One region of the Arthrobacter sp. Y3221114 genome, then DNA from elsewhere that is predicted to be linked to it. Evidence: predicted binding sites of a transcription regulator. Region 1 holds the regulator's gene; the other holds the start of a gene.
What was found. Region 1 encodes HspR, which represses chaperone genes until heat shock. Its sites were predicted from a motif close to AAGTTGAGTCNNNNNGACTCAACTT; they were not measured.
Positions count from the first base shown of each region.

Region 1 (14,858 bases):
GCGCCTTCCGGAGCCGCGTCCGGCCGGGTGGCCGGGCCGGCGCCGCCGGCGGCCAGCAGCCCGTTGAGCACGGCGGGGGAGACGTTGGCGAGTACCCGTTCCGCCGAGACGACGACGCCGCCCGCACCGCCGTCGTCGTACCTCACCTCGCCCTCGGGGGAGACGGAGGTGACCCGCGCCCGGGTCCGCAGCTCCGCGCCGGCGCTGCGGGCCGCCTTTTCCAGCGCCGCGGTGACTGCACCCATGCCGCCCTCGGGCACGTCCCAGTCACCGGTACCGCCGCCGATCACGTGGTACAGGAAGCATTTGTTCTGCTGCAGCGAGGCGTCGTGGGCGCCGGCAAAGGTGCTGATCAGGGCGTCGGTGAGCACCACCCCGCGGACCAGGTCCGAGCCGAAATTGCGCTCGACCACCTCGCCGATCGGCCGGTCGATGAAGTCGTGCCAGGCCTCGTCGTCGCCGACCCGGCTGCGCACCTCGGAGCGGCGCAGCAGCGGTTCGGTGACCGAGGGCCAGAGGGCCCGGGCCAGCCGGTTGGTGCGCTGATAGAACCCGGTGAAGGGCTCGAAGTCGGTTGCCGCGCCCACCGCGGCGAAGGACGAGCGGGTGGCGTCCGGGTCCTGGTTGTCCACCAGCAGGCCCGTCGCGGCCCCGGGCAGGGGGGTGTAGGACGAGAAGCGCCGGCGCAGCAGCCGCAGGTCCAGCTGCAGATCCTCGATGATGCGCCGCGGCAGCAGGCTGACCAGGTACGAATAGCGCGAGATGCGGGCCCCGGTGCCGGGAAAGACTTCTGCCGAAACCGCGGCTCCGCCGACCTGGTCCTCGCGTTCGAGCACGAGCACCCGGCGCCCCGCGCGCGCAAGGTAGGCGGCCGCCACCAAGCCGTTGTGGCCGCCGCCGGCGATGATCACGTCGTAGTGCTCGGGCATGTCAGTCCTTCCGTCCCGCCGGCGGGGATCAGGGTTTGCGGGCCAGGATCTCGCCGTTGGGGATCAGGAACCACGCATCCGGGGCGGCTGCCCACGTCAGCCAGCCGCGGGCAATGCGTTCCAGCCCGGCCCGGTCGATCAGCCCCCGCTCCAGCGACTGTTCGGCGTAGCCGGAGTGCAGGACCCGCTCGGACCAGACGTCGCCCTGCCAGCGGCGCTGCTCCTCGGTGGCATACAGCCAGTTGGACGACGACGGAGTGATGTCGTGGAAGCCTGCCGCCTGCGCCCAGGAGATGAGGTGCCGGCCGGCATCCGGTTCCGCGCGGTTGCCGCGGGCGAGCTGCTGGTAGGTGTCCATCCAGTCGTCGAGTTCGGGCAGTTCCGGGTACCAGCTCATGCCGTGGAAGTCGGCGTCCCGGACGGCCACGATGCCGCCGGGCTTGACCACACGCCGCATCTCGTAGAGCGCGGCGACCGGGTCGGTCAGGTGCTGGAGGACCTGGTGGGCGTGCACCACGTCGAAAGTATCGTCGTCGAACTCGAGGTCGTAGATGTTGCCGGCGACGAAGGTTGCGTTCTCGATCCCGCGCAGGGCGGCGAGTTCGGCCGCCTGGGTCAGGACGTCGTCGGACCGGTCCAATCCGGTCACCTGTCCCGGGGCCACCCGTTCTGCCAGGTCCACGGTGATGCTGCCCGGGCCGCAGCCCACGTCCAGCAGCATCATCCCGGGCTTGAGCTCCGGCAGCAGGTACGCCGCGCAGTCCTCGGCCGTCCGGATCGCATGGGCTTTGACCACGCTCTTGTGGTGTCCGTGTGAGTAGACCTCGTCCTTCATAGTGGGAGACTACTCCGCGCCCCAGCGGCCACGTAGCTGCCGTGCCGGAATGTTGCGCTATTTGTCGGCCGCGGTGACCTCGGAACAGGCGGCTTCGGTGGCGGCGATGATGGCCGCCAAACAACCGCCCTGCCGCTGCCGCCCGCCGCGGGTCCCGCTACCCATCGAGCCAAACTTGAGTCCGGTGCGCTCAACTTGATTGACAATGGCCGTCGTCCGAGTAAACTTGAGTGCAGAAGGCTCACATCGGCTGCCGCCCACAGCGGCGCCGCCCGGGTACGCCCGGGTGATGGGCCGCCACAGTAATCGAGGCCGCGAAAGCGGCCGCAAAGGAAGGACACGCGTATGTCTCGTGCAGTAGGTATCGACCTCGGAACCACCAACTCCGTTGTTTCTGTTCTGGAGGGTGGCGAACCCACCGTCATCGCCAACGCCGAGGGTGGCCGCACCACGCCGTCCGTCGTCGCATTCTCCAAGTCCGGTGAGGTGCTGGTCGGTGAGATCGCCAAGCGCCAGGCCGTCAACAACATCGAGCGCACCATCGCCTCGGTCAAGCGCCACATGGGCACCGACTGGAAGACCGAGATCGACGGGAAGAACTACACCGCGCAGGAAATCTCCGCCCGCATCCTGCAGAAGCTCAAGCACGACGCAGAGTCCTACCTGGGCGAGAAGGTCACCGACGCGGTCATCACCGTTCCGGCCTACTTCAACGACGCCGAGCGCCAGTCCACCAAGGAAGCCGGCGAAATTGCGGGCCTGAACGTGCTGCGCATCGTCAACGAGCCGACCGCAGCCGCGCTGGCCTACGGCCTGGACAAGGGCAAGGAAGACGAACTGATCCTGGTCTTCGACCTCGGCGGCGGCACCTTCGACGTGTCCCTGCTGGAAGTGGGCAAGGACGAGGACGACTTCTCCACCATCCAGGTCCGCGCCACCTCCGGCGACAACCGCCTGGGCGGCGACGACTGGGACCAGCGGGTGGTCGACTTCCTGCTGAAGCAGGCCAAGTCCAAGGGCGCCGACCTGTCCAAGGACAAGATCGCCCTGCAGCGCCTGAAGGAAGCGGCCGAGCAGGCCAAGAAGGAGCTGTCCTCGGCTTCCTCCACCAACATCTCCCTGCAGTACCTCTCCGTCACGCCGGAGGGACCGGTGCACCTGGATGAGCACCTCAGCCGGGCCAAGTTCCAGGAACTGACCGCGGACCTGCTCGAGCGCACCAAGAAGCCGTTCCACGACGTGATCACCGAAGCTGGCATCAAGGTCTCCGACATCGACCACATCGTGCTGGTCGGCGGTTCCACCCGGATGCCCGCCGTCGTCGAACTGGTCAAGGAAATGGCCGGCGGCAAGGAGCCGAACAAGGGCGTGAACCCGGACGAGGTCGTGGCCGTGGGCGCTGCCCTGCAGGCCGGCGTCCTGAAGGGCGAGCGCAAGGACGTCCTGCTGATCGATGTCACCCCGCTGTCGCTGGGCATCGAGACCAAGGGCGGCGTGATGACCAAGCTGATCGAGCGCAACACCGCGATCCCGACCAAGCGGTCCGAGACCTTCACCACCGCCGATGACAACCAGCCGTCGGTGGCCATCCAGGTCTTCCAGGGCGAGCGCGAGTTCACCCGCGACAACAAGCCGCTGGGCACCTTCGAGCTGACCGGCATCGCGCCGGCGCCGCGCGGCGTGCCGCAGGTCGAGGTCACCTTCGACATCGACGCCAACGGCATTGTGCACGTCTCCGCCAAGGACAAGGGCACCGGCGCCGAGCAGTCGATGACCATCACGGGCGGCACCGCGCTGTCCAAGGATGACATCGACCGCATGGTGCGGGAGGCCGAAGAGCACGCCGCCGAGGACAAGAAGCGCCGCGAGGCCGCCGACGTCCGCAACTCGGCCGAGCAGCTGGCCTACTCCGTGGACAAGCTGCTCGCCGACAACGACGACAAGCTGCCCGAAGAGGTCAAGACCGAGGTCAAGTCCGACGTCGACGCCCTGAAATCCGCACTGGAAAAGCAGGACAACGACGACGAGGTCAAGGCCGCGTTCGAGAAGCTGCAGGCATCCCAGACCAAGCTGGGCGAGGCCATCTACTCGCAGGCGCAGGCCTCCGGCGCGGCCGGCGACGGTGCAGCCGCCGGTGACGGTTCCTCCGAGGCCGGCTCCGGCGCGGCCGACGAGGACATCGTGGACGCCGAAGTGGTCGACGAAGACGAGAAGAAGTAACCATGGCGGAAAAGGGTAACGAAGAAGAACACCAGACAGAGCCGGTGAACTTCCGCGACAACCGCAAGATCGATCCGGAAACCGGACAGGTCCGCGGCGCCGCGGGAGCAACCGGGGATGCCGGCGCGGCTGCGGGGGCAACTTCCGCGGCCGGCCAGGGCGCCGACGCCGACGCGCTGGCCCAGGCGGAGCAGATCCTGAACGGCGCCGAGGTCCCCGCGGGGGAATCTGTTGCCCAAGGGACCACGTCGCAGGAAGCCGAGGAGCTGAAGAACGATCTGCTCCGGCTGCAGGCGGAGTACGTGAACTACCGCAAGCGGGTGGAACGCGACCGCGCGGTGGCCGGCGAGATGGCTGTCATCGGTGTGCTGAACTCGCTGCTGCCCGTCCTGGACGACATCGACGCCGCGCGCCAGCACGGCGATCTCGCGGACGGCCCGTTCGCGGCCATTGCCACCAAGCTGGACGGCGTGCTCAGGACCTATGGCCTGACCCGCATCGAGGAGGCCGGCGTCGAATTCGACCCGAACATCCACGAGGCCTTGATGCAGCAGCCTGACGCCGAGGTGGAAATGGACACCGTCAGCCAGGTCCTGCGCCTGGGTTACAGGGCCGGCGACCGCGTGCTGCGCGCGGCCCAGGTAGTGGTAGCCGTACCGGCGGAATGACACCGGCAGGGGGCGCCCCGGCGCCCAGCCGCAGATGACGGGTTGGCCTCCGGACCGTCGGAGGCCAACCCGTCACCGTCCGGGGCTCCCGTGCCCATAGACTTTGTGACAACTGAAAGGAGGCGCCTGCATGGCTAGCCAGGACTGGGTCGAGAAGGACTTCTACAAGATCCTCGGTGTCTCCAAGGACGCATCCGATGCGGACATCAAGAAGGCGTACCGCAAGCTCGCGCGGACCCACCATCCGGATACCAACCGGGGGGATGAAGGTTCGGAAAAGAAGTTCAAGGACATCTCCGAGGCCTACTCGGTCCTCTCGGACCCGGGGGAGCGCGAGCAGTACGACGCGATCCGCGCCATGGGCAGCGGCGCGCGCTTCAGCGCCGGGGGACCCGGCAGCGCCGGCGGGCCGGGCGCAGGCGGTTTCGAGGACATCTTCGGCAACCTGTTCGGCCAAGGCACCCGCACCCGTGCCGGCTCCGGGGGCACGGTGCCGCCGGAGTTCGCCGATCTGTTCGGCGGCTTCGGCGGTTTCCCGCAGCAGCAGCAGCCGCCGCGCAGGGGCGCCGACCGCACAGCGACCACCAGCATTTCCTTCGCCGGTTCCATTAACGGCACCACCATCGGGTTGCGCGAACCCAGCGGCGAGGTGATCGACGTGCGGATCCCGGCCGGGATCAAAGACGGCCAGAAGGTCCGCGTCCGCGGCAAGGGCCAGCCCGGCCCCGCCGGCGCGGGAGACCTGATGGTGACCGTCAACGTCAAGCCCCACCCGTTCTTCCAGCGCGACGGCGACAACATCCGGATCCACGTCCCGGTCACGTTCCCGGAGGCCGCGCTGGGCGCGCAGATCGACGTTCCGACCCTGAGCGGTGAGTTCGTCAAGGTCAAGGTGCCGGCAGGAACACCCTCCGGCCGGACACTCCGCGTGAAGGGACGCGGGGTGAAGACCTCGAAGAACACCGGCGATTTGCTCGTGACCATCGACGTGGTGGTCCCGCAGAACCTTGGGAAAGAGGCCCAAGAAGCAGTCAACGCCTTCGCGGCGGCGACTGCCGGGTCCGACCCGCGCGGGAATCTTGCCGCCAAGGCCAGGTTGTAGCGGGCGGAAGTTGCAACCGGCCGGGACTGGCCGGACGGGAAACGCGCGAAGCGCAGGAGGGAGAGCACCATGAGCATCGATATGAATGCGCCGATCTTCGTGATTTCGGTTGCGGCCGAACTGGCGGACATGCACCCGCAGACCCTGCGCCAGTATGACCGTCTCGGCCTGGTCTCTCCGTCGCGCCAGCGGGGCAGGCAGCGCCGCTATTCGCAGAAGGACGTGAACACCCTGCGCGAGGTTCAGCGGCTCTCCCAGGAAGGCGTCTCGCTGGAAGGGATCAAGCGCATCCTCCAGCTGGAAAACGAGGTCGCCGCCCTCAAGGCCCAGGTCCGGGACCTCTCCGAGGAGCTGATGGCCAGGCAGCGCCGAGGCACCGACTCCAGCCGGGTGTTCGCCGCCGGCTTGGCCGGGGACGTGGTGACGCTCGCCCGCGGCCAGCGGCCGCGTCCGCGCAGCCAGGCGCTGATGGTCTGGCGTCCGCAGCGCTGATGGCCTGGCGTCCGGAGCGCTGATCCGTTCGGCCTGCGCCTATGATCGAACGCCCGCAGCTGCCGGCCCCAAGCAGGCGGCTGCGGGCAGGATGGCGGCGTGGAGCTACTTGATCATTTCGCCGTCCGGGGCGACCACGTACCAGACGTCGTTAACGCCCTGGCCGGTGGTGTCTCCCGGGGCCTTGTCCTGGGCCCAGTAGTAGATGGGCATGCCGTTCAGTGTCACCTGCTGCTGCCCGTCGGGGGTGTCAATGAGGCCCACCTCGGCGGTGACCCCGTCGAGTTCCGGCTCTTCCTCGGCCAGTACGGGTGGCCACGCGGCCAGGCAGTCGCCCGTGCAGGCGCTTTCGCCGGAGTCCGGGACGTCCTTGGTGAAGTAGTAAACAGTCATGCCTTCGCCGTCCACCACGATTTCGCCCAGGTCGGAATCGGCCGTGGTCAAGGTGGAGGCAGATCCGGACGCTTGCGCGCCGCCTGTCTCCGCGCCGTCTGTCTCCGGGGCCGCCGGCGTGGTCATTTCGGGGGCGCCGGCCGTCGGCGTCTCGACTGCCGGCGGTGCCTCCGGGCCGGCGGGCGTTTCCGTACCCGAACCGCCTCCGCAACCGGCGAGGCCCAGCATGGCAGCGCCCAGCAGGGCTGTCGCGGCTGTCTGTGTGATTTTCATGGGGCTTCCTTTGCCGTCTCCCGGGCGCTGCCCGGAGCGCGGTGCCGCGGGGCGCGGCCCGCTATTGGCAAAGACGCCGGCCGCGCCCACAATGGTTCAACGTTGGGCGAGGGAATCCCGTGGGCAGGATGAACCGGAACGCCGCCGCCGTCGTCGTACCCGGTAGGAAGCCGCGTGGGGAGGTTGCGACCGCCGGTGAGGCGGCCGGGGTTGCCGGCAGGGAGGAGGCGGCCGTGGCATTGGACGACGAGGCCGTGGCCCGCCTCTACCGCGACCATGCCACGGCGCTGCGCCGGTTCGTGCGCGCCGCGACCTCCGACGCGGACCAGGTGGAGGACGTGGTGCAGGAGACGATCCTGCGGGTGTGGAAGCGCGGCCCGGAAACCGACAACATGCGCGGCTACCTGTACCAAACCGCCCGGCACGTGATTATCGACGGCTACCGGCGCCGCACCCGGCGGCCGGGAGAGACCGGACTGGGCGAGGACGAGCCGGCCGTCGAAGAAGACCAGCTGGAGCGGCTCCTGCTCCGTGTGGTCATGGAGGAAGCCCTGGCACGCATCAGCCCCGACCACCGCAACATCATCCTTGCCCTGCATTACCAGCGGCTCACCTCGTCCGAAGCCGCCCGGTCGCTGGGCATTCCGCTGGGCACGGTGAAGTCGCGGGCGTTTTACGCGGCCAAGGCCCTGCGGGCCGTACTGGACGAGATGGGGGTGGGGCAGCCGTGAACACCAACGAGGAACAGCACCGACTGCTCGGCCTCTACGTCTTGGGCGGGCTGGACCGCCGCGAACGGGCGGGCTTCGAAGAACACCTGGCCTCCTGCCCCGCGTGCCGCAGGGAAGCCGACGAGCTGGAATCGCTGCCCGACCTGCTGGACGCGCTGCCGCGCGACGCAGCGTTGGAGCTGGCGGCGCCGCCGCAGCATGAAGTCGAGGAACGCACCCGGGAACTGGTGGATGAACTGGCCAACCGGCGGCGGAAGGAGCGACGGCGGTGGGTCGGGTTGGTGGCGGCCGTGGCGGGTGTCTGCCTGGTCGCCGGGGCGGCCATCGGGCCGTTGCTGACCCAGCAGCAGCAGCAGCCGCCGGCGACGGAGAGTTATGTGATGACTGCCGACGGCGGCCTGCAACTGGAGCTGGCACTGGTGCACAAGGCCTGGGGCACCGAGATGCAGGTAGCGGGGGAGCAGCTGCCGCGGGACGGCCTGCTCACCCTGTGGGTGACCGGAGATACCGGCTACACCTACCAGGTGGCTTCCTGGCAGGCGACGTCGGCGGGCCGCGCCACGCTCACCGCAGCCTGCGCCATGGACACCGACGAGATCGTCCAGGTGGAACTGCGCAGCGGGGCGGACGCAACGCTGGCGGCCGTGGCTACGGACTGAGCAGGAGCAGGCCCGCAACCAGGTCCCTGCGGATCAGTTCCGGCGGTAGGCGAGGTCGAAGATCATCCGGCCGGCGTCGTGGGCCTTCTGCTCGAAGCTGGTCATGGTCCGGCCGTCGAAGCGGGGCGCCCAGCCGCCGAGCTCGTCCATGCCTTCACCGGTGCTGGCATTGCCGGTACTGACCGGGATCTTGCCTTCGCGCACCGGGGCGCCGCCCACCACGCCTTCCACGCCGCTTTCCCAGACCTGGGTCAACGGGCTGTCCTTGCCGGTACGCTCGCCGGCATGCAGGTTGCGGAAGTCCGGCGAGGCATCCGCGACCCGGCGCATCTGGATCGCGTAGTCGGACCAGTCGGTGGCCAGGCGCCAGATCCCGCCCGGCTGCAGGACGCGGGCGGCAAGGCCCGCGAAGCTCTCCTGCACGAGCCGGCGCTTGTGGTGGCGGGTCTTGTGCCACGGGTCGGGAAAGAACACCCAGAGTTCGGCCACCGAGGACTCGGGCAGCATGGTCGCGAGGGCGTCCGGGGCGTTGACCTGCGCCACACGCACGTTGGACAGGCCGTGCTGGCCGATCCGCAGCAGGGTCTGCGCCAGCCCAGGCCGGTAGACCTCCAGGGCCAGGAAGTTCCACTCCGGGTGCTGCTCCGCGGCATGGCAGACGGCCTCGCCCAGGCCGGAGCCGATCTCCACGACCAGAGGTGCCTCGCGTCCGAAAGCTGCCGCCGCATCAAAGACAAAGGCCGGGTCCACGGTGGTGTCGCCGCCGTGCCGGGGGAGGTCCACGGCGAACTTCGGGCCGTATTCGTCCCAGGCTTGCTGGCGGCGGCCCTGCAGCCGTGAGCCGCGTCGTACAAAGCTGACCGGACGGGCGAGGTGGGTGGGCTGCGTGAGGCGCGCGCCGTCGTCGTGCACGGGAACATCAGGGGTGGGGGAGTCGCTGGTCATCCCCACCAGAGTATCGCCCGTGCGCGGGCGGCCCGCACGTGCTGCTAGACTTGAACTACTCGGAGGCGCAGTTTGACGCGTTTCCCTGCGTCGATGAACGCTTTCAATTGCACCGCCGCTATCCGTCTAACGACGTGACCGGGCAGATCCGGGCGGTTGGCACTGTCTGATTTTTCTTCGGCGACCCTGGGCTAACCTGCCGCGGGGACACTGACCGGAAGACATTCGCACTTTCTTATGACTACTTTTGTTGCCCTTGGCGTGCCCAAGTCCCTTGCTTCGAAGCTCGCTGCCGATGGCATTGAAGCTCCGTTCCCCATCCAGACCGAGACCCTGCCCGATACGCTGGCGGGCCGGGATGTGCTGGGCCGCGGCCGCACCGGCTCCGGCAAGACGCTGGCGTTCGCGCTGCCGCTGGTGGCCAGGCTCGCCGAGCGCGAAGCCGCCCATTTCCGCAAACCCGGACGCCCGCTGGGCCTGGTTCTGGCTCCGACCCGCGAACTGGCCACCCAGCTCAACAACACCATCGAGCCGCTGGCGGCCGAGCTGGGCCTGAACACCACGGTGATCTACGGCGGCGTCTCGCAGCAGCGCCAGGAAAAGGCGCTGCGCGCCGGCGTCGACATTGTGATTGCCTGCCCGGGCCGGCTCGAAGACCTGATGAAGCAGAAGATCATCACGCTGGAATCGGTGGAAATCACCGTCCTGGACGAGGCCGACCACATGGCCGACTTGGGCTTCCTGCCCGTGGTGAAGAAGCTGCTGGACACCACGCCGGCCGGTGGCCAGCGCATGCTGTTCTCCGCGACCCTGGACAACGGCGTGGACAAGCTCGTGCAGCGTTACCTGTCCAGCCCCTTGACCCACTCCGTGGACGACCCGCAGGCCGCGGTCACCACCATGGAACACCACGTGCTGGTGACCCGCGATGCCTCCGAAAAGAAGCAGGTGCTCAACCGGCTGGCCGCCGGTGCCGGGCGCCGCGTGCTGTTCACGCGCACCAAGCACCACGCCCGCAAGCTGGCCAAGGCCCTCACCGACGCCGGCATCCCGGCGGTGGACCTGCACGGCAACCTGTCGCAGAACGCCCGCGACCGCAACCTCGCAGAGTTCTCCTCCGGCCATGTGCGCGTGCTGGTCGCCACGGACGTGGCCGCCCGCGGCGTGCACGTGGACGACGTGGAACTGGTGATCCACGTGGATCCGCCCACCGAGCACAAGGCGTATCTGCACCGTTCCGGCCGTACCGCCCGCGCCGGTTCCGACGGCACCGTCGTGACCCTGGCGCTGCCGGAACAGCGGCTGGAAGTCGGCAAGCTGATGAAGGCCGCCGGGGTGGACGTAGCCTTCGAAAGCGTCACGGCTTCCTCGGAGCTGCTGGCGAACCTGGTGGGCGAGGTTGCCGCACCCGTGGATCCGCAGTTGCGGGCCCAGCAGCAGGCAGCGAACCTGCCGCAGCGCGGCGGTGGCACCTCGACCGGCGCCAACGCCCAGCGCAAGCGGGCCATGCGGTCCGGCGGCCGCGGCGGCCGGACCCGTTCCGGTGAAGCCCGTTCCGGCGAGGCCCGCCAGGCCTCCGGCGCCGCCCGCGCCGGCGGCCCGGAGAACGGCCAGCGCCAGCCGGCCCGCGGCGAAAGCCACGGCCAGGCCGGCCGGGACGTTGCCGCCCGCAGCCACGGCAGCCATCGCAGCGCCGCAGGTTCGGATTCCGCCGCACGCCGCGGCCAGTCGGGCACCGCAGCAGGCGGCCGCAGCGGCTCGGGGCCGGCGCGTTCCGGCGCCCCGGCCCGCTCGGGCGGCGCACAGCGCGCCGCCGGCGGTCAGCGCTCCGCGGCCGGCACCCGGCCGGTCTTCCGGTCGGAGACTCCGGCGGCCGAGCGTCCGGCCCGCCGCGGCCCGCGCCGCGCCACGGCACCGGCTTCGCAGGAAAAGCGCCGGACAAACTAGGCCGGGCGCACAGCCGAAGCCGCAGGGCGGTCCCTTCGTACGGAGGGGCCGCCCTGCGGCCTTTTGTTGCCCCAGAGGGAAAGGTCCTGTAGTGCTGGTTGCCGCGATCCTTCCCCTGTCCGCGAGATCCACGGGTCCGCCCAAACAACGCATTAGGGGGACACTCAGGGGCATCCCGTATGGCGGCCGACCGCGTCACTGGCCAGAATGGTGGGATGAAGGCACTTCTGAACGTTATCTGGCTCCTGTTCGGCGGCATTTGGCTGGCGCTGGGCTACTTCCTGGCCGGCATCGTCTGCTGCCTGCTGATCGTGACGATCCCCTTTGGCATCGCCTCGTTCCGGATCGCGGGCTACGCGTTGTGGCCGTTCGGCCGCATGGTGGTGGACCGCGGCGGGCGCACCTACTTCATGTCCACCGTGGGGAACATCATCTGGTTGCTGGTCGCCGGCATCTGGATCGCGATCGGGCATGTGCTGACAGCGGTGGCGCAGGCCATCACCATCATCGGTATTCCGCTGGCGATCGCGAACCTCAAGATGATTCCGGTGTCCCTGACGCCGCTGGGCAAGGAGATCGTGTCCACCGACCGCGCGTTCCCGGGGTATGTTCCCGGCTATCAGCCGGGCGCCGTTACGTGGCGCTGACCGGAGGATGTTGACCGGCCGACGTTGTTGGCCGGCCGGTCCCGAGGGCGGGCTACTCGATCTGCAGGCGGCGGCTGTCGCTGAGCCCCGGAATGCGGCGCGCTGAAGCCGGCACCACAAAACGCCGTCCGGTGACCACAGTGGGAACGATGCGGACGAAGTTGTTCTTTTCGCCCGACTGCCAAGGGAACAGCGGCAGCATGGCCGATTCCAGGACTTCCTCAATGGTGTCCATCCGCTGGGCGCTGCCGCGCGCCACTGCGCTCCAGGCGACGCCCGTGGTCGGATCAAAGCCGTCCACCTCCAGAACCACTTCGCCTGCAAGGGCGGCATCGAGCTTGGTGCCCGGGGCCGAGCGGAACACGATGCTGCCGTGGTCCACTACGTAATTGACCGGAAAGATCTCCGGGTGAGACTCGACGACGACTCCGAGCCGGCCGAAGTCAGCGCTGCGGAACAATTTCCAGCAATCGGCGACAGGCAGCTGTGTCGTCGATGAAGGCAGCTCGTTCGCGGCGGTCATGGTTTCAGTTTATTGATCCCTGACCGGCGGGGATAGGGTGCGCATTCGCCCGCCGGGCGCCGCTACGGGCCGCCGGAGCAGCCCCGAAATTCACGCACCGATGTGGTGCAATGCGTCCCAATATGTGCTGGAATTACCACACGAGCCGCACGCGGCTGAATGGGTCGGCCAGGCGCATCCATCTGGCTTTTGGGGAGGGCAGTGCCTGTGCCAGAGGAGGAGCGCTGCAATGTCCGAACTATCTCCGGATCTATCCGGCGAGTGGCGGTTCGATCCGGCGCATACGCGGATTGGTTTCTCCACCCGCCATGCCATGGTGACGAAAGTCCGGGGTGCGTTCAACGACGTGGAAGGCATCATCCAGGCCGACGTGGATAACCCGGCCAATTCGTCGGTCAAGGTCACGATCAAGGTCGCCAGCATCGATACCCGCAGCCCGCAACGCGACGAGCATTTGCGCACCAATGACTTTTTCGATGCGCCCAACTACCCGGAGATCACGTTCGTCAGCACCCGCATCGATCAGGTGGAAAGCGCAAACTTCATAGTGAACGGCGACCTGACCATCCGCGGCATCACCAAGCAGGTCGCGGTTCCGATTGACTTTATCGGCGTGGAGCGGGACCCGGGCGGGCAGCTCAGGGCCGGCTTTGAAGGCTCCCGGCGCATCGACCGGCAGGAGTTCGGCGTCAAATGGAACACGGCACTGGACTCGGGCGGCATGCTGGTGTCGGACCGCGTGATGCTGGAGTTCGAGGTCTCCGCCGTCAAGGTCGAGGACCCCGCCGCGCCGTAAGCAGCCGGCGCGCCCGGATAATCCGCCGCCCTCAATCCCCGGCCGGGTAGACCGACACCAGTGCCGCGAAGCCGCGCCCGCTGACCTCGCTCGTCCCTGAACCGGCCACCGTGTCGTAGGTATGCAGTGGCTGGGCCGTGCCCTCCGCCGTCGCCTGTGCCTGGCCCTGGAGCAGCACCAGGAACTGTCCGTCGGCCAGCTGCAGCGGCTGTTTTTTGGACAGCTCAACGATCAGCAGGCCGGCGCCCCAGGCCCCGCGGCGGGTCATGATGTTCAGCGCGCGGCACGGTCCCGTCGGCAGGCTGCAGTCCGTGCTGCTCCCGCCGTCGAAGCGGAAGGGGCGGTAGCGTTCCATCCGGTGCTGGCTGCCATCCACGGTCAGGAAGGCGACGTCGCCGTCCACGACGGTGAATATCCGGTCCACGCCCGGATATTCGGAGAAGCTGCCGTCCGACGTGATGTCCGCCAGGCTCAACCGCCAGCCGGGGAATCCGTCCGCGCCGGCGTCACCGGCCGCCAGTTCCCTGGTCACGCCGCCGCCGTTCCGCCACCGCTGTTCCTTGAGCGCGGCTGCGCGAATGATTTCCACTGGGACTCCTTGACCGGATGTTAAAGCTGCCGGTCCCAGTTCAGCACATAAGCGTCCTGGTAGCCGTCCGCGCCGCTGACCGCCGCGGCCTCGTTCCGTTCGAAGCCCAGCGACGTGACGATGCGCAGGGACGCGGTGTTGGCCGGATGGACCAGCGCCAGGAACGGCGGCAGTTCCAAAAACTCGTTTGCATGGGCGACGACGGCGGCGACCGCCTCGCGCCCGTAACCGCGGTGCCACACGGCGGGGTCGAAGCGGTAGTAGAGACTGAGCACGGGGCGGCCGGACAGCGCCACGTGCTTAACGCCGGCGAAGCCGATTGCGTCTTCACGGCCGGGCAGGCGGACGGCGAAGTAGCCAACGCCGTGGTTCTCCCACTGCGCTTCCCAGCGCTGGAAAAGGCCCTCGGCTTCCTCGTTCCAGATCAGCGCGTCGGAAGGATTAAACCGCGTGGTGCGCCGGTCGGAGAGGATCCTGAACATGGCGCCGATGTCCTCCGGCGTCGGCTGGTTCAGCAGCAGCCGGGCAGTCTCCAACATGGTTTCCGTCGTGGCCACCTCCGTCCTGCTTCCTTCACGTCCCCGATACAGCCTATTCGTCGGACGCCCTTCCGGGCAGGCCGCCGGAGCGACAAGATGGGTCGTGGGCAAGCAGGCTCCGCAACCTGTGGATAACTTTACTTCCAAAGTTGAGTGAAGTAGACTCAACTTAGCTTTTAGGCCAGCACTGACGCGCTGGCCAGAACCATTCCGGAGTGAACGGAGACAAGAGTTGGACGCTAAATTCACCACCAAGAGCCAGGAAGCGCTGTCGGCTGCGGCCATGAACGCCTCGACGGCGGGCAATCCGCAGATCGAGCCCGCCCACCTGCTCAAGGCCCTGATGGACCAGCGCGACGGCGTGGCCGTTGCCGTGCTGAAGTCCGCCGGGGCCGATCCGGACTCGGTGAGTGTCCAGGCGAGCACCGCGATCAAGGCGCTGCCGGCGTCATCGGGCTCCTCCGTGGCACAGGCGCAGTACTCCCGGGGACTGCTCCAAGCGGTGCAGGCCGCGCAACAGGAGGCGGAGAAGCTGGGAGATTCCTACGTCTCCACCGAGCATTTGCTGCT
Region 1 covers NZ_JBNHHW010000002.1:117,099-131,956, reverse strand. The annotation lists gene AC5RV3_RS04640 (phytoene desaturase family protein) at 1-929, opposite strand, end outside; gene AC5RV3_RS04635 (class I SAM-dependent methyltransferase) at 958-1,764, opposite strand; gene dnaK (molecular chaperone DnaK) at 2,110-3,984, shown strand; gene AC5RV3_RS04625 (nucleotide exchange factor GrpE) at 3,987-4,652, shown strand; gene AC5RV3_RS04620 (DnaJ C-terminal domain-containing protein) at 4,783-5,754, shown strand; gene AC5RV3_RS04615 (heat shock protein transcriptional repressor HspR) at 5,824-6,246, shown strand; gene AC5RV3_RS04610 (COG4315 family predicted lipoprotein) at 6,352-6,912, opposite strand; gene AC5RV3_RS04605 (sigma-70 family RNA polymerase sigma factor) at 7,146-7,643, shown strand; gene AC5RV3_RS04600 (anti-sigma factor family protein) at 7,640-8,302, shown strand; gene trmB (tRNA (guanosine(46)-N7)-methyltransferase TrmB) at 8,336-9,247, opposite strand; gene AC5RV3_RS04590 (DEAD/DEAH box helicase) at 9,485-11,194, shown strand; gene AC5RV3_RS04585 (YccF domain-containing protein) at 11,410-11,841, shown strand; gene AC5RV3_RS04580 (pyridoxamine 5'-phosphate oxidase family protein) at 11,894-12,364, opposite strand; gene AC5RV3_RS04575 (YceI family protein) at 12,594-13,160, shown strand; gene AC5RV3_RS04570 (HutD/Ves family protein) at 13,192-13,749, opposite strand; gene AC5RV3_RS04565 (GNAT family N-acetyltransferase) at 13,770-14,306, opposite strand; gene clpB (ATP-dependent chaperone ClpB) at 14,521-14,858, shown strand, end outside.

Region 2 (14,858 bases), on a different contig from region 1:
TGCCACGTGCCGCGGTCCAGACCAGCGGCGCGAACCTTGATGAGGACTTGGCTTTCGCCGACCTCCGGTACGGCGATATCGGCCGGGTGCAAGGCGTCGGTAATTCCGTACCGGGTCTGCACTATTGCGCGCATGGTGGGTCGTGCCGGGGCGGGGGAGACGCTGTCACGCAGCGGCTCCGTGTTGGCCGCCGAAGGGGAGGATTCTGCTGGTTCCATGGGACTTCCTTCTCGAGGATGTGGATGACGTGGAGCCCAAGTACTGCCGTACAAAGTACGAAGGTACCGTACAAAGTACGGGAATGCTATAGTCGCGGGAACAATGATCAAAAAACCAGGCAGCGCCCCCGCAGAACGCGTTCCGCTCAGCAGGGAACGGGTGCTCCGCGCCGCAATCGAGATCGCCGACGGCGGCGGGTTGGCCCGCCTCACGATCCGCTCACTTGCCCAGGCGCTGGACGCCAAGCCGATGTCGCTCTACCACCACGTCCGCAACAAGGACGAGATCCTCGACGGCATTGTCGATGCCGTCTTCGAAGAGATAGAACTGCCGGTCGCCGGGAGGGAATGGAAGGCTGAGTTGAGGCGGCGCGCAGCCTCGGCCCGCGCCGTGCTGCGACGCCATCCGTGGGCCATCGCCTTGATGGAATCGCGCACGACGCCCGGACCGGCAAACCTGCGCCACCACGATGCAACCCTGGGCACCCTTCGAGCCGCCGGATTCTCGCTGCCGCTGGCAGCCCACGCCTATGCGCTGCTGGATGCATACGTTTACGGGACGGCTCTTCAGGAGGCGTCCTTGCCTTTCGACGGCCCGGACAGCTTGGCGGAGGTCGCCGGGCCAATGGTGGAGATGTTCACCGCCCAGGACTATCCACACCTGCGCGAGCTGGCCGTGGAGCATGTGCTGCAGCCCGGATACGAATTCAGCGACGAGTTCGATTTCGGCCTCGACCTCATAATCGGCGGCCTTGCAGCGTCCCTGCACGGCTCCGGGCCCGGCGAAGAATCATCAGAGAGGGCCGAAGCGCCCTCGCCCTGAACCATGGGGTTGCGGGGAAAGCCGTAGCGGCTGGCACCGGGGAATCCGGATCCGGGGTCGAAGAGCCGCCGGTGCCCCGCCAATGTTCCGCGGCTGCTGCCGTTTTCCTATACTGGCGGGATGGGAATGCCGGTGCTATTCGGCGTCGTGGCTTCCAGCGCATTGGTGCTGGGCGCGTTCATCGGTGTGAAGTTCGAGCTGCCCAAACGTGTGCTGGCGATCCTTTTATCGTTTGCGGCCGGTGCGCTGATTACGGCGTTGGCATTTGAACTGTTTGAAGACTCCTACGAGCGTGGCGGCATCTGGCGCGCGGTGATCGGCCTGGGCGTTGGGGCAGCGGTGTTCACAGCGCTGAGCGCGCTGCTGGACCGATGGGCGCAGCCCTCGTCCCGTTCCACGCCGGCCGCCGAGTACCAGGGCAGCGCCAAGCTGGATACCAATGCGGCTGCCGCGGAGCATGCACCTACGGCCGAGACCACCCGGGGCACTGCAGGCCTGGCGCTGCTGGCCGCGGTCACGCTCGACGGCGTGCCGGAGAACCTCGCGATGGGTGTGGCTTTGGGCGAGGGTACCGGCGGGTTGGCCCTGCTCGCTGCGATCTTCGTCTCCAACCTGCCCGAGGCGCTGGTGGGAGCCGCTTCCATGCGCAGCCAGGGCAAGTCGGCGCTCGCGGTCATCGGGCTCTGGAGCGCTTGCGGAGTCCTGCTGGTCATCGCCGTCATCATCGGTGCGGGCCCGCTGTCCGCCACCGACCCGGAATCCATCTCGTTGCCGCTGGCCTTCGCGGCCGGGGCGGTGATTGCCTCCTTGGCCGACACCCTTATGCCCGAGGCCTACGAACACGGTGGCCCGGCGGTCGCCATGAGCACGGCCGCAGGGTTCGTTTTGTCCTACGCACTGTCGCTGGCGTGAGCCGGAGGCAGCGGTGGCGGGGCACCCCATCCGGTGGAGTGCCCCGCCGTCGCCCCATCGCGGCCAGCCCCTGTCGTGCGGTCGCCGCAGCTACGCCGCCGCGGCCATGCTGTCCGCTGCGACCCGCAGCCCATCGTCGCCGGAGGCGACGCGGATCCGCCCGCCTTCGGTAACGGCCTCGGCCACCAGCAGGTCCGCGATCCGGTCATCCAGCTCTCGCTGGATCACTCGGCGCAGCGGCCGGGCGCCGTATTCGGGCTCGTAGCCGGCCTCGGCGATCCACGCCACGGCGTCCTCGCCAACCTCCAGCTCGATGCCTTGGGCCGCCAGCCGGGCCTCGGTCTTTCGCAACTGCAGCCGCACGATGGAACGCAGCTGCTCCTGCTCCAGCTTGCGGAACAGCACGATCTCGTCGATCCGGTTCAGGAACTCCGGCCGCATGGTTTCGCGCAGCCGGCCCATCACCCGGGCGCGCAGATCCTGCGCGCTCCCGAAGCCGTTCACGCCGTTGTTGGCGGTGAAGCCCAGCGCTCCGCCCTTGCTGGCCAGGAACTCCGACCCGAGGTTGGAGGTCATGATCACCACGGTGTTGCGGAAGTCCACGGTGCGGCCCTGCCCGTCGGTGAGGCGTCCGTCGTCGAGGACCTGCAGCAGCAGGTTGAACACGTCCGGATGGGCCTTCTCCACCTCGTCCAGCAGCACCACCGAGTACGGGCGCCGGCGGACGCGCTCGGTCAGCTGGCCGGCCTCGCCGTAGCCCACGTAGCCCGGAGGCGCGCCGACCAGCCGCGAGACGGTGTGGCGCTCGCCGTATTCACTCATGTCGAAGCGGACCATGGCGTCCTCGTCGCCGAACAGCGACTCCGCCAGTGCCTTCGCCAGCTCGGTCTTGCCCACGCCGGTGGGACCCAGGAACAAGAAGCTGCCGACGGGCCTGCCCTCGTCCCCCATCCCGGTGCGGTTGCGCCGCACCGACTTGGCGATAGCGGTCACAGCGTCGTCCTGACCGATAACCCGGACGTGCAGGTCCTCCTCCAGCCGGGCCAGCCGCTGCCGGTCGCCCTCCGTCAGCCGGGCGGCCGGAATGCCGGTGGCGCGGGAGATGATCTCGGCGATCTCGGCCTCGCCCACCACATCGGTGGGCGCGACGCCGGGGCGGGCCCCGCCGTCGTGGTCTTCGGCGGTTTCGGAGGCCGGCTGGTGGGCTGAGGCGGCTTCCAGCCTGGCCTGCAGCTCTTCGATCTCGTCGCGCAGCTTCGAGGCGTCCTCGTAGCGTTCCTCGGCGACGGCGGCGTTCTTGGCCGATTCGAGCTCTGCCAGCCGGCCGCGCAAAGCCTCCACGTCGACGCGCGGGCCGCGCCGCAGGCTCAGCCGCGCTCCGGCCTGGTCGATCAGGTCGATCGCCTTGTCCGGCAGGAACCGGTCGGTAATGTAGCGGGAGGACATCTCGACGGCGGCGCGGATCGCTTCGTCGGTGTAGGCCACCTGGTGGTGTTCCTCATAGCGGTCCTTCAGCCCGGACAGGATCTGCACGGCGTCTTCAACCGAGGGCTCGCCGACCATGACCGGCTGGAAGCGGCGCTCCAGGGCGGGGTCCTTCTCCACCTTGCGATACTCGCCCAGCGTGGTGGCGCCGACCAGGTGCAGCTCACCTCGTGCCAGCCGGGGCTTGAGGATGTTGCCGGCGTCCATGCCGCCCTCGCCGCCCCCGCCGGCGCCGACGACCGTGTGCAGTTCGTCGATGAACACGATCAGCTCGCTGTCGGCGGCGCTGATCTCGTCCAGGGTCTTGGTCAGGCGTTCCTCGAAATCGCCGCGGTAGCGGGTGCCGGCCAGCATGCCCGGCAGATCCAGCGATACCACGCGTTTGCCGCGCAGCTGCTCCGGGACGTCGCCGGCCACGATGGCCTGCGCGAGGCCTTCGGCGATGGCGGTCTTGCCCACGCCGGCCTCGCCAATCAATACCGGGTTGTTCTTGGTCCGGCGGGCGAGGATCTCGATGGTCTGGGCGATCTCGTCGGCGCGGCCAATCACCGGGTCCAGCCGGTCCTCCCGGGCCTGGGCGGTCAGGTCGGTGCCGAACTGGTCCAGCATGGGCGTTTCCGCCTGGGGATTGGCGCCCGTTTGCGGCCCGGCGGTTGTGGTGGGGCCGACGGCCTGCGCCGCAGCTTCCTCCGCCGCCTGCTGCAGCGCCATCGGGGTCACGCCAGCGCCGGCCAGGAGCTGGCCGGCGGGGGTTTCCTGGTTCAGGACGAAAGCCCCGAACAGGTGCTCGGGGTCGATGTACGTGGAGCCGAACGCGCGGGCCACCTGGTGCGCGTCCAGCAGGGCACGCTGCGCGGACGGCGTCAGCGACGGCGTTTCACGGGTCGGGGCGGTCTTTTCCGGCAAACCCTGCTCGGCGGAGCGCGCGATGGCCTGCGGGTCGGCGCCGGCCAGCTTGATCTGGCTGGCGGCCGGCTCCTGGCGGGCCATGACGTGCAAAATGTGCAGGGCGTCCACCTCGATGTGGCCGAGGCCCGCTGCAAACCGGGCTGACTGTGCCAGCACTTCGTGGGTGCGGCGGCTGAGCAGGCGGGTGAGGTCAACGGTGCGGGACTGGGCCGCCCGCTGGCCCTGCAGGTAGCGGGCCAGGAACTCGTCGAATGAACCGTTGCCGGAAGCTGGTCCGAAGAACAGTGGCATGGATAATCCTCCTGTGAACGTGAGTGCCTTCGACTCATGTTAACGCCTTCGAGTGATGATTATTCCAGAAGTTCCGCAAACTTGAGCGAAGGCGACTCACCTGCGCGGGGCTGGTGGCCCCGTCCACCTCGTGCGACGTTCCCGGTGAGCGATGCAACGGGCGGGCGGTTCGGGCAGCGGGGGATGGGCCCGGCGGAGGGCCGGTGCTAGTGTTGTCTTCGAAGCTTTGTTCGAAGACGGGGGTCCGGGATGTTCGGTTTGGAGCAGCCGTGGAATGCGTCGGCCGGCCCCGAAACGGGCACCGGAACGCCCGAGGACGCGCGCGGTTTCCCGTCGCCGGCGCGGGACTACTTCCACGGCGGCATCGATCTGAACCGGCACTTGATCCGCGACCGGACCAGCACCTTTGTGATGCGGGTGGCCGGGAACTCGATGGCGGCCGCCGGGATCTGCGACGGCGATGAGCTGATCGTGGACCGCTCGCTGACCCCGCGCGACGGTTCGGTGGTGATCGCGGTGCTGGACGGGGAATTGGTGGTGCGGCGCCTGCATCTCACCACGGACGGCGTGCGGTTGCAGGCGGACGACGGCGGTGTCCCCACCGAGGTGGGCGAACTCGCGGAGCTGAGCATCTGGGGCGTCGCCACCCGTTGCCTGCACCATGTCTAGCGGCCCCGCATTGGGGTCCGGCGCCGCGGCCCCCGGCCAACCGCCTGCGTCCGGCGTAACCTCCGGCCAGCCGCCCGGATCCCGGCCCGGCGAACGGATCGCGCTGGTGGACGTCAACAATTTCTACGTCTCCTGCGAGCGGGTCTTCGATCCATCCCTCGAGGGGCGCCCCGTCGTCGTGCTCTCCAACAATGACGGCTGCGTGGTGGCGCGCTCCGAGGAAGCCAAGCAGTTGGGGCTGAAGACCGGGACGCCGTGGTTCCAGGTGGCGCCGCGGGCCAAGGCTTGGGGGCTGGTCGCGCGCTCCAGCAACTACGAGCTGTACGGGGACCTGAGCGCCCGGGTGATGGAAGTGCTAGGCCGGTTCGGGGCGTGGCAGGAGGTCTATTCGATCGACGAGTCTTTCCTGGGCCTGCCCGGCGATGAGGACCAGTTGGTGGAAACTGCCGGCCGGATCCGGGCCTCCGTGATCCGGCAGGTGGGCGTGCCGGTCAGCGTTGGCGTGGCCCAGACCAAGACGTTGGCGAAGTTCGCCAACCACGTTGCCAAGCGGAATCCCCAGATGGCCGGGGTGTGCTCGCTGGGCTCGATGCCCGCTTCCGACATCGCATGGATCCAGTCGCGGGTGCCGGTCACCGGGCTGTGGGGCGTGGGCGGGCGGACCGGGAAACGGCTGAACGCCCTCGGGATCGAGTCGATCGCGGACCTGAGGGCCGCGGACCCGCAGGCGATCCGCAAGAAGTTCTCCGTGGTGCTGCAGCGAACCGTGCTGGAACTGAACGGGACGCCCTGCATCCCGCACACGGAGGAGCGGGCCGACAAGCAGCAGATCATGTTCTCGCGAAGTTTCTCCACGCCGGTGACCACGCTCGAGGAGATGGACCAAGTGATGGCGGTTTACGCCCAGCGCGGGGCGGCCCGGATGGCAGCCGAGGGACTGCGTGCCTCGGTGCTGACGGTGACGGCGGGGACCAGCAGGTTCGCCGGTGGCGAGGCGGCGTTTCCCGCGGCCAGCGTCCACTTGTCGACGCCTACGCAGGACCCAATCCAGCTGACCAAGGCTGCCGTGGCTGCGATGCGCGGTTGCCTGGTGCCCGGCGCCCACTATGTCCGGGCCGGGGTGCTGTTGTCGGGGCTGGAGCCTGCCGCCGGGCAGCAGACCTTCGACCCCTTCGTCAGCGATTTGGAACAGCGGAACATCGGCGACCTGTTGGGCGCCGTGCGTTCCAAGTTCGGCGAAGCCGCGATCGGTCTCGGTCAGGGCGGGCTGGCCGCCCCGGCGGCGTGGTCAATGAAACGTGAGTTCTCCTCGCCGCGCTACACCACCGAGTGGAGCGACCTGCCCGTGGTCAAGGCGGATTGATCCACGAACGAAACGGGGCATGGCAGCGGCCGGAATCTCGGCGGCCGCTGCCATGCCCGCGGTTGATCAGTCGCTCGGGCTGGTGTCGGTCGTAAGCCCGCGGTCGTCCGGGGTTTCCCGGTCTTTCTCTTCGGCCGGTCCGGGCGCGATGTTCATGCCCTCCTTGCCCTCGGGCTCGGGGGCGGAATCAACCGTCTCCTCTTGAGTGTCCGGCGCCGACGGATCTGCCCCGGTTCCCGACTGGTCCCGCGGACCCTTGACCTGGCCGTTGTCGTTCTCGGTCATGCCAGTCCTTCCTTCTGCCGTTGCTGCAAGCCAAGCCCGGAGAGGGACTCGCTTGCCCAAGTCCCGAGCAGGTCACACGCCAGGCGGGCGCAGGTCGTCGTCCCTGTTACTGGTGGCGGGTCCCCCTGGCATGGCGCCTCCCTCGCCCGTCCAGCTCTGCCCGAGTTCGTCGCTGTGCGCCGGATCGGAGACGGTGTCGCCGAGGGTGGTCGTCGGGCCGGTGGTGGCAGTGGTGCCGCCGCCGTCCTTCCCCGAACCGTGGTTGCCGGGCAGCTTGGCGGATGCCGCAGACCCGGCCTTCTTGGCCGCTTCGGTGACACGGTCAGCGACACCCGGGGCCTTCTCCTTGACCATGCCGGTGGCTTCGTGGACTTTTTCCTGAACCGCCGGATTCTGCCAGAACTCCTGGGCCTTGGCCTTCAGCGAATCGTAGGCGGACCTTCCGGATTTCGAGCCGAGGACGAATCCGAGGGCGATGCCGGTGCCGAATGTGAGTTTCCCTTTCACAGCGTGCTCCTGTCAGTAGACGGTTGGTGGGCGGTGCTAGGTAGACCGTTGGTGGGCGTTGCCAGGTCAGCCGGGGAAAGGCGCGTTGGGTGCGTCCTCTCCGTACGCTTTCTTGACCAAGTCGTCGGCGACCTTCTCGTCGCCGTGGACCGGGATGTGGGCCTCGTCGGCTTCCTTGTCGTCGCCGTCGTCGAGGCCACCTGCGCCGGCGGGCTGGCTCGGATCTTCTTCATTCAGGTCGTCCGGGTGTTCCGGGCGCGGATTCTCATTCGGATTCATCAGGTTCTCCTTCTCGAGCGGGTCGTCCTGTGGGATCAGACCGGGCATTGCGCTCATCGCGCGGCATGCCCATGGGGCCACACTACGCGCCGGTCCTCGGCTTCGCACGGGTCCAGCGGCTGCGCGGGCGCATCGCGGGGGATTCCGTAACCCCTCCGGCCTTGGCCATTCCCGCCAGGACTTCACGGATCGCCGACAACGAATCCACCTGCGGCACCCAGCCGAGTTCGTCCCTGGCCCGGCTGGTGTCCATGACCGGAGCGTAGCGGGCCATGTCCACCCAGCCGGGGTCGCTGGCCAGCAGCCGGACGGACCACGCGGCGCCGACCAACTGTCGCACCAGCGGCACGGGAACGGGCAGCCAGCGCCGGGCGCCGAACAGGGAGGCGACGAGGCCGGGCGTTACCACCGGCTCGGCCGCAACGTTGAAGGCGCCCCTCGCGCCCTGGTCCAGCACCCGCCAATAGGCGTCCGCCACGTCATTGGCATGCAATGCCTGGAAGATGCACTCCTCGGGAAACGGGAACAGCGGCAGCCGCAGCCGATTGATGAAGAACTTGGGGATCCACCGGCCCACAAAGTAGCGGCCGATCTGGCTGCCTGCCTCGGCTTGGAATATCAGGCCGGGCCGCAGCCGTGCCACCTTGATTTCCGGGTGGTCGTCGGCGAACCGGTCCAACAGCGCTTCCTGCTGGCCCTTGAACCGGCTGTAGTGCGAGCTGGCGATGCCTCTGGCCGGCCAATCCTCGCGGACACGGGAGTGCTTCGGACCCGGGCTGTACGCGCCGAGCGACGATGCGCAGACCACTTGCCCGACGCCGGCGCTGGTGGCAGCGGCAAGCACGTTCGAGGTGCCGTCCACGTTCACCCGGCGCAACTGCCATTCATCGTGGTTCGGCTGCAGAAGCCACGCGAGATGGACGACGGCGTCGCATCCCTTGAAAGCCTGGGTGAGCCTTTCCCGGGCATCACGGGAGGCGATGTCCACTGACACCCACGTGACGCCGTCGTACGGTTCCGTCGTGGCATCGGGCACGCGCCGCGCAATGCCGACGATTTCCACGTCGTCAGCACGTTCGCCCCGCGCCTTCTGCAGCCGGCGCAGCACTGCTGTACCGACGTTTCCGCTGGCTCCGACCACCGCGACTCGCATGCACAGACGCTACCGCGGATGCCACGGCTTGGCGAGGGCCGGTGCGGTGGTGGCCGCCCGGGAATCCGTGCGGGATTCGGAAGTTGCCTCAAACATCGCCGCAGGTCAACGGCCGCCTGATGCTGCAGTTGCGGGGTGAAGGCTACCGCTCCACTTTTACGCGTTCGTTGGGCACGCAGTGCGTCATGGTCAGCCCGGAGACGTCCCGCGGCCCGTTCTTGCCGAGGTTGGCCATCCACTGCTGCTCCGCTTCGGAGAGGTTCTGGCTGGCCAGCGGCCCAAGGTCCTTCACCTCGTCCAGCGAGATGCCGATGCCGCCGCCCACGCCCGCGCCGAGCTCGTCCGCGATCATGTAGAGGTGCCAGAGCATGCGTTCCTGAACGGGTCTGTCGCACTGGGACAAGGCGTTGGTCAGGTTGGTGATCAGGTCCTCGCGCTCCCAGCCCTCTTGCAGGTAGAACCGCTGGCCGGCCTGCAGATAGTCGTTGGTCCGCTCGATCCGTTCCCGGGTCAGCCGGCCGCTGATCTCCGGCCCGATGGCGTGGTGGTAGCCGGAATCCTTCTCCGCCTCCTGCAGTCCGCCGGTGATGGTGGGCTCGTAGTTCACATGCGGGTTCTGGCCCGGCACGGTGTCCACAAAGTGGGTCAACTGGCCGTCCCGCTGGTTGGTGGCCACCGGCACCTTCGGGCTGTTGACCGGCAGCTGCAGGTAGTTCGGGCCTACCCGGTGCCGCTGGGTGTCGCTGTAGGAGAACGTGCGGCCCACCAGCATCTTGTCGTCGGAGAAGTCCAGGCCGTCCACCAGCACGCCGGTGCCGAACGCAATCTGCTCGCTCTCGGCGAAGAAGTTCTGGGCGGTGCGGTCCAGCACCATCCGGCCGACCGGCTGGGGAGGGAACTGTTCCTCGGGCCAGACCTTGGTGTCGTCCAACGGGTCGAAGTCGAGTTCGGGATGCTCGTCGTCGGACATCATCTGCACCACGAGCTCCCACTCGGGGTAATTACCGGCTTCGATGGCGTCGTACAGGTCCTTGGTGTGTGAGCCGAGGGTCTGCGCCTGCACGTTCGCGGCGTCCTCGGCGGTCAGCGACTTCACGCCCTGCTTGGGCATCCAGTGGTACTTCACCAGCACCGTCTCGCCGGCAGCGTTGACCCACTTGTAGGTGTTCACGCCGAAGCCCTGCATGTGCCGGTAGTCCGCAGGGATGCCGCGGGGGCTGAAGACCAACATGACCATGTGCATGGATTCGGGGGACTGGCTGAAGAAGTCCATTGCCCGGTTCGGCACCGACGCCTCGAAGTTCACCGGGTCCGGCTTCTGGGAGTGGATGAAGTCGGGGAACTTGAGCGCGTCGCGGATGAAGAACACGCCCAGGTTGTTGCCCACCATGTCCCAGTTGCCGTCCTCGGTATAGAACTTCACGGCAAACCCGCGCGGGTCTCGGGCTACCTCCGAGGAATCACGGCCGCCGGCCACGGTGGAAAAGCGGATGGCGAGGTCGGTGCGCTTGCCCGCTTCCTGGAACAGCTTGGCGCGGGTGAACTTGGAGATCGGCTCGTCCCCCCACTTGCCGTAGGCCTCGAAGTAGCCGAAGGCGGTGATGCCGCGCGCATGCACCACGCGTTCGGGCACGCGCTCGCGGTCGAAGTGGCTCATCTTCTCCAGGAACTGGTAGTTTTCCAGAGTCGCCGGGCCGCGGGCGCCGACGGTTCGCGTGTTCTGGTTGTCGTAGACCTTGTGGCCCTGGCGGTTGGTCAGGGGCTGGTCCGGGGACTGGGCCGCATCGGTCATGACTGATCACTCCTGTGGAAAAGGGGATGGCCGCTTGCCGTGATTCCAGCTTCCTCCTCGGCAGGGGCGAGGGCAAGAGTCCGACGGCGGTGCGCCACCGCAGGGCGAATTCTGCGTCGGGTGGCAAGGGTGGCAGGGGTTCGAAGGCGGCCCACTGGACTTCGCTGGGAATGGCTGGGATTCGCGCCCCCGGCGTTCCTCGCTCCCACGTATAGGCGGCGGCTCCTGGCGTTTTGCCTAGTCAGCGCGCTTTACCGGTCGCCAAAGATGGGCAGATAGTCCGATACCTGGGAGCGAAGCCCCCGGACCCGAGGTCCACGCCGGCCCCCGTAACCCGGCCCCGCAGCCCGGACCCCGCTGCCCGGACCCCGCTGCCCGGACCCCGCTGCCCGGACCCCGCTGCCCGGCCGCCGGCCGCGGACCTTACCGGTGGGCGAAGCTGAGCCCGAGGCGTTTCTCGCTCAAGTACAGGCTCAGGCCGATGCCAAGGGCCGCGAACGTGCAGGTCATCCACCAGGTGGACTGCCAGCCGCCGGTGACCGTGGCCAGCCAGGCGACGATGGCCGGGCCGGTGAAGTTGCCGACGTTGAAGATCTGCTGCATCAATCCCATGGCGGCCGGGGGCGACCCGTCCGCCGGCGCCAGGTCCACGGCCATGCGGGTGAGGGTGGACGGGATCACCGCGCCCACCATGGAAAACAGCGCCACACAGGCGAACTGGATGGCCATGCCGCCCGGCGCCACGGTCCAGTCGATGCCGAAGGTGAGCACCGTCGTCGTGCCCATCAGGATGAAGGTGGGGATGATCAGCAGACGCGGAGGGACGCCGCGCTGCAGCAGGGGAGCGGTACCGATGGCCCCCAACGCGTTGAGGCCGCCCACCACCGCGGACAGGATGCCCGGCCAGATGCCGGTGACCCCGTTCTGCTCGTAGATGGTGGGCAGGAAGCCGACGACGGCCATCCACTGGACGGTGTAGCAGGCGAACACCACGCCGGCGATCCACGGCTTGCCGGACCGGACGGTGCGGCCGATGCGACGGGTGGCCGCAGGCAGGCCGGACCGGCCGCGCGCCGGGTCCTGCGGCACGAACTTCAGCACCAGCGGGATCGGTATGAGCGTCAGGGCGGCCATGATCCACCACCACGTGTGCCAGCTTGTGGCCTGCAGGATGAGCGCGCTGGCCACCAGGCCGGCGAAGGTCGCGAAGCCCTGGTACGCGCTCCAGAAGCCGACCGCCAGGTTGACCCGGACGCCGGGAGTGTTCGCCCGGATCAGCCCGGGCGCCACCACCGTGGTCAGCAGGAAGCCCGCGCCTTCGAGGGCCCGGCAGGCCATCAGCAGGGCGGCCGAGTCGGCGAAGCCCCCGATGACCGATCCGATGATGAGCAGCCAGAGGCCGGCGAGCAGGCAGCGGCGCGCGCCGATCATCTCCGCGAGCAGGGATACCGCCAGGCCGCCGACCATGCCGGCCACCTGCACCACTCCCAGCAGCACTCCGGCCTGCACCAGGGACATGCCGAGCTCGTCCTGGATGACGGGAATGGCGGAAGGCAGCTTCCAGATGTGCATCGCGGCTGTAACGCCGGCGAGAACGACGACGATCCATGCCGCGTCGGCCCGCGGCCGGACGGCGCTGGTGGTGGCCACGCTGCTCCTTCCCCGCGGGAGTTGATTAGTTGCCTGTACAGACTATCCGCGGCGCGTGACGGGGTGACGCGCGGCACGTAAGACGGGCTTCGGCGTCGTAATAGTTGACTACGATGTGGGCGGAGCCGGGCAGGAGCGGCGGACAAAACCGAGGGGCGGCAGCGCCGCGCCGCGGTGGATAGACTGGCCAAGGCGGCAAACCCGCCGGGAACTACGGGAGGGCAACATGTTCGAACCTGGGGCGCCGATCGACGAGGTCGAGCGCGACGTCGAGGCGATCATCATGGAATTGGTGCACGAGCTGGGCGAGCGTGCCGACGCCGATCCGGAGCCGCTGGGCGCCGAGGAGCGCGCCTACATCGCGGCGTTTTCCGACGCCCAGGCCAACAACGACCGCAACCAGACGGCGTTGCTGTCCACGGCGATACGGCAACCGAACCTGGCCGAATCGCTGGTCTACCTGAACCAGCGGCTGGATCGGCAGGATCTTGACCCGCGCGAGCCCGTTGGCATCATCGGGATCATCGTCAGGCTGGCGATGGACGGGCTGTGGGTCTCCGACATGCTGGACAGCACGCGGTTCAGGCCCGAAGACCGACGCCGGATCACCGACGTCCTCACCGGCATGACGTACCTGACGGACGCGCGGCTCAAGGAACTGCTGGCCGAGCTGGCGCCGCAGGGCCGGGCGTCGCAGAAGGACTGACTGCGCCGACTGCGCCGACGGGCCCGCCCGCAGCTTAACCGCTGCAGGCGGGCCCGTCGTCGTGAGGGGTCCAGGCGTCCGTGTCGTGGCCGCGCCGCCTTCTACGGCGTGACCCCTTATTCGGCGTTGCCCTTTAGCCGGCGTGTCCCGCGAACGTTGTCAGCACGATCTTGCCGGAGGCATGGCCTTCCTGGCTGTAGCGCATCGCGTCCGCGGCCTGGTCCATCGAAAACGTGCGAGCAATGTCCACGGTGAGCTTGCCGGCGTCGGCCAGTTCGCTCAGCCGCGCGAGCTCGGTACCGTCGGGACGTACCCAGATATAGTGGCCGCCGCGTTTTGCCGCGGTCGGATCGGCGATCGACGCGTGCCGTCCGCCGTTGCGCAGCACGGCCAATGTGTCCTCCAGGACGCCTCCCACGAAGTCCGCGACGGCGTCCGCGCCCTGCGGGGCGAGCCCGCGCACGCGGTGCACCAGCCCGTCCCCGTATTCCACTGGCTCGGCCCCCAGGTCCCGGAGCCGTTGGTGGTGTTGCTTCGAGGCGGTGGCGATGACCCGGAGGCCGCGCTCGACGGCGAGCTGGATGGCAATTCGACCGACCCCGCCGGAACCGTTGTGGATCAGGAGCGTCTCGCCGGTTGCGGGGGCCAAGGCGTTCAGGGTCCGTTGCGCCACCATGCCTGCAAGCGGCAGGCCGGCTGCTTGCTCCCAGCTCAGCGATTCCGGCTTGCGCGCCACCATGGATACCGGCAGCGCCACGAGCTCCGCGTACGTGCCGCCGCTTACGGTGTCCCGGCGGCCGTAGGCATAGACCTCGTCGCCGGGCGTGAATTCGGGGGTATCCGGTCCTACTTCCTCGACGACCCCGGCCACGTCCCAGCCGGGGATCACCGGGAAGTGGACGTCCAGCATCGAGTCCAGTCCGCCGGACATCACCTTCCAGTCCACCGGGTTCACGCTGGCTGCCTTGACCCGGATGAGCACCGAACCCGGTGCCACCTTCGGCCGCGAAACCTCCGACTGCTCCAGCACCTCCGGCCCGCCGTAACGGGAGTAGGTCATGGCCTGCATGGTCTTAACCAACGAATGCCGCCTTCCTGTTTCGCTCCACCCTAGTGGTGGGCTGCGGTCTTGCCGATGCAACAAGGGCGCACGGAACGGGGCATGAGCTCCCGCAGGCGGCCACCATCCAGGCGTGTCGGCATGCCATGCCGCGGCCCAGGGGGCCGGAGACGTAACGAACCTCACAGGCAGGCAGGAAATTCCGGCGTGGAGAGGCGGTGTTCAACCCTGTAGACCCATCCCTCAACTAAGGAGTCACATGAGCGTCGAAACCGTTGACGTCAGCCTGGAGAACGAGCTGTCCGTGGACCGCGAGGCCGCGAACCAGCTGTTCCTGGAAGCCCGCACCGCGAACACCTTCTCCACCGAGCCGGTCTCGGACGAGCAGCTCGCGGCCATCTATGAGCTGGCCAAGATGGGCCCGACCATGATGAACAACCAGCCGCTGCGCATCACCTGGGTCCGCTCCGCCGAGGCCCGCGAAAAGCTGGGCGCCCGCATGGCGGAAGGCAACCGCGCCAAGACGCTGACGGCTCCGATGGTCGCAGTGCTCAGCTACGACGCCGACTGGCACGAGCACTTTGAGACGTTCTTCCCGCACGCTCCCGAGCGCAAGGCAATGTTCGACGACAACGCCGAAATGCGTGCAGAGGTCGCCAAGAACAACGCGTGGCTGCAGGCCGGCTACTTCATCATGGCCATCCGCGCCGTGGGCCTGCACGCCGGCCCGATGGGCGCGTTCGACGCCGCTGGCAT
Region 2 covers NZ_JBNHHW010000004.1:150,792-165,649, reverse strand. The annotation lists gene AC5RV3_RS10380 (NAD(P)-dependent alcohol dehydrogenase) at 1-218, opposite strand, end outside; gene AC5RV3_RS10375 (TetR/AcrR family transcriptional regulator) at 322-1,041, shown strand; gene AC5RV3_RS10370 (ZIP family metal transporter) at 1,162-1,953, shown strand; gene AC5RV3_RS10365 (ATP-dependent Clp protease ATP-binding subunit) at 2,044-4,638, opposite strand; gene AC5RV3_RS10360 (LexA family protein) at 4,888-5,307, shown strand; gene AC5RV3_RS10355 (Y-family DNA polymerase) at 5,300-6,670, shown strand; gene AC5RV3_RS10350 (hypothetical protein) at 6,737-6,955, opposite strand; gene AC5RV3_RS10345 (hypothetical protein) at 7,028-7,462, opposite strand; gene AC5RV3_RS10340 (hypothetical protein) at 7,529-7,741, opposite strand; gene AC5RV3_RS10335 (NAD-dependent epimerase/dehydratase family protein) at 7,824-8,894, opposite strand; gene AC5RV3_RS10330 (catalase) at 9,037-10,686, opposite strand; gene AC5RV3_RS10325 (MFS transporter) at 11,110-12,336, opposite strand; gene AC5RV3_RS10320 (TetR family transcriptional regulator) at 12,563-13,042, shown strand; gene AC5RV3_RS10315 (NADP-dependent oxidoreductase) at 13,176-14,111, opposite strand; gene AC5RV3_RS10310 (malonic semialdehyde reductase) at 14,362-14,858, shown strand, end outside.
Region 2: AC5RV3_RS10365 (ATP-dependent Clp protease ATP-binding subunit) is a predicted target of HspR. The motif match lies at 4,717-4,741, and genes of this name have one in related genera.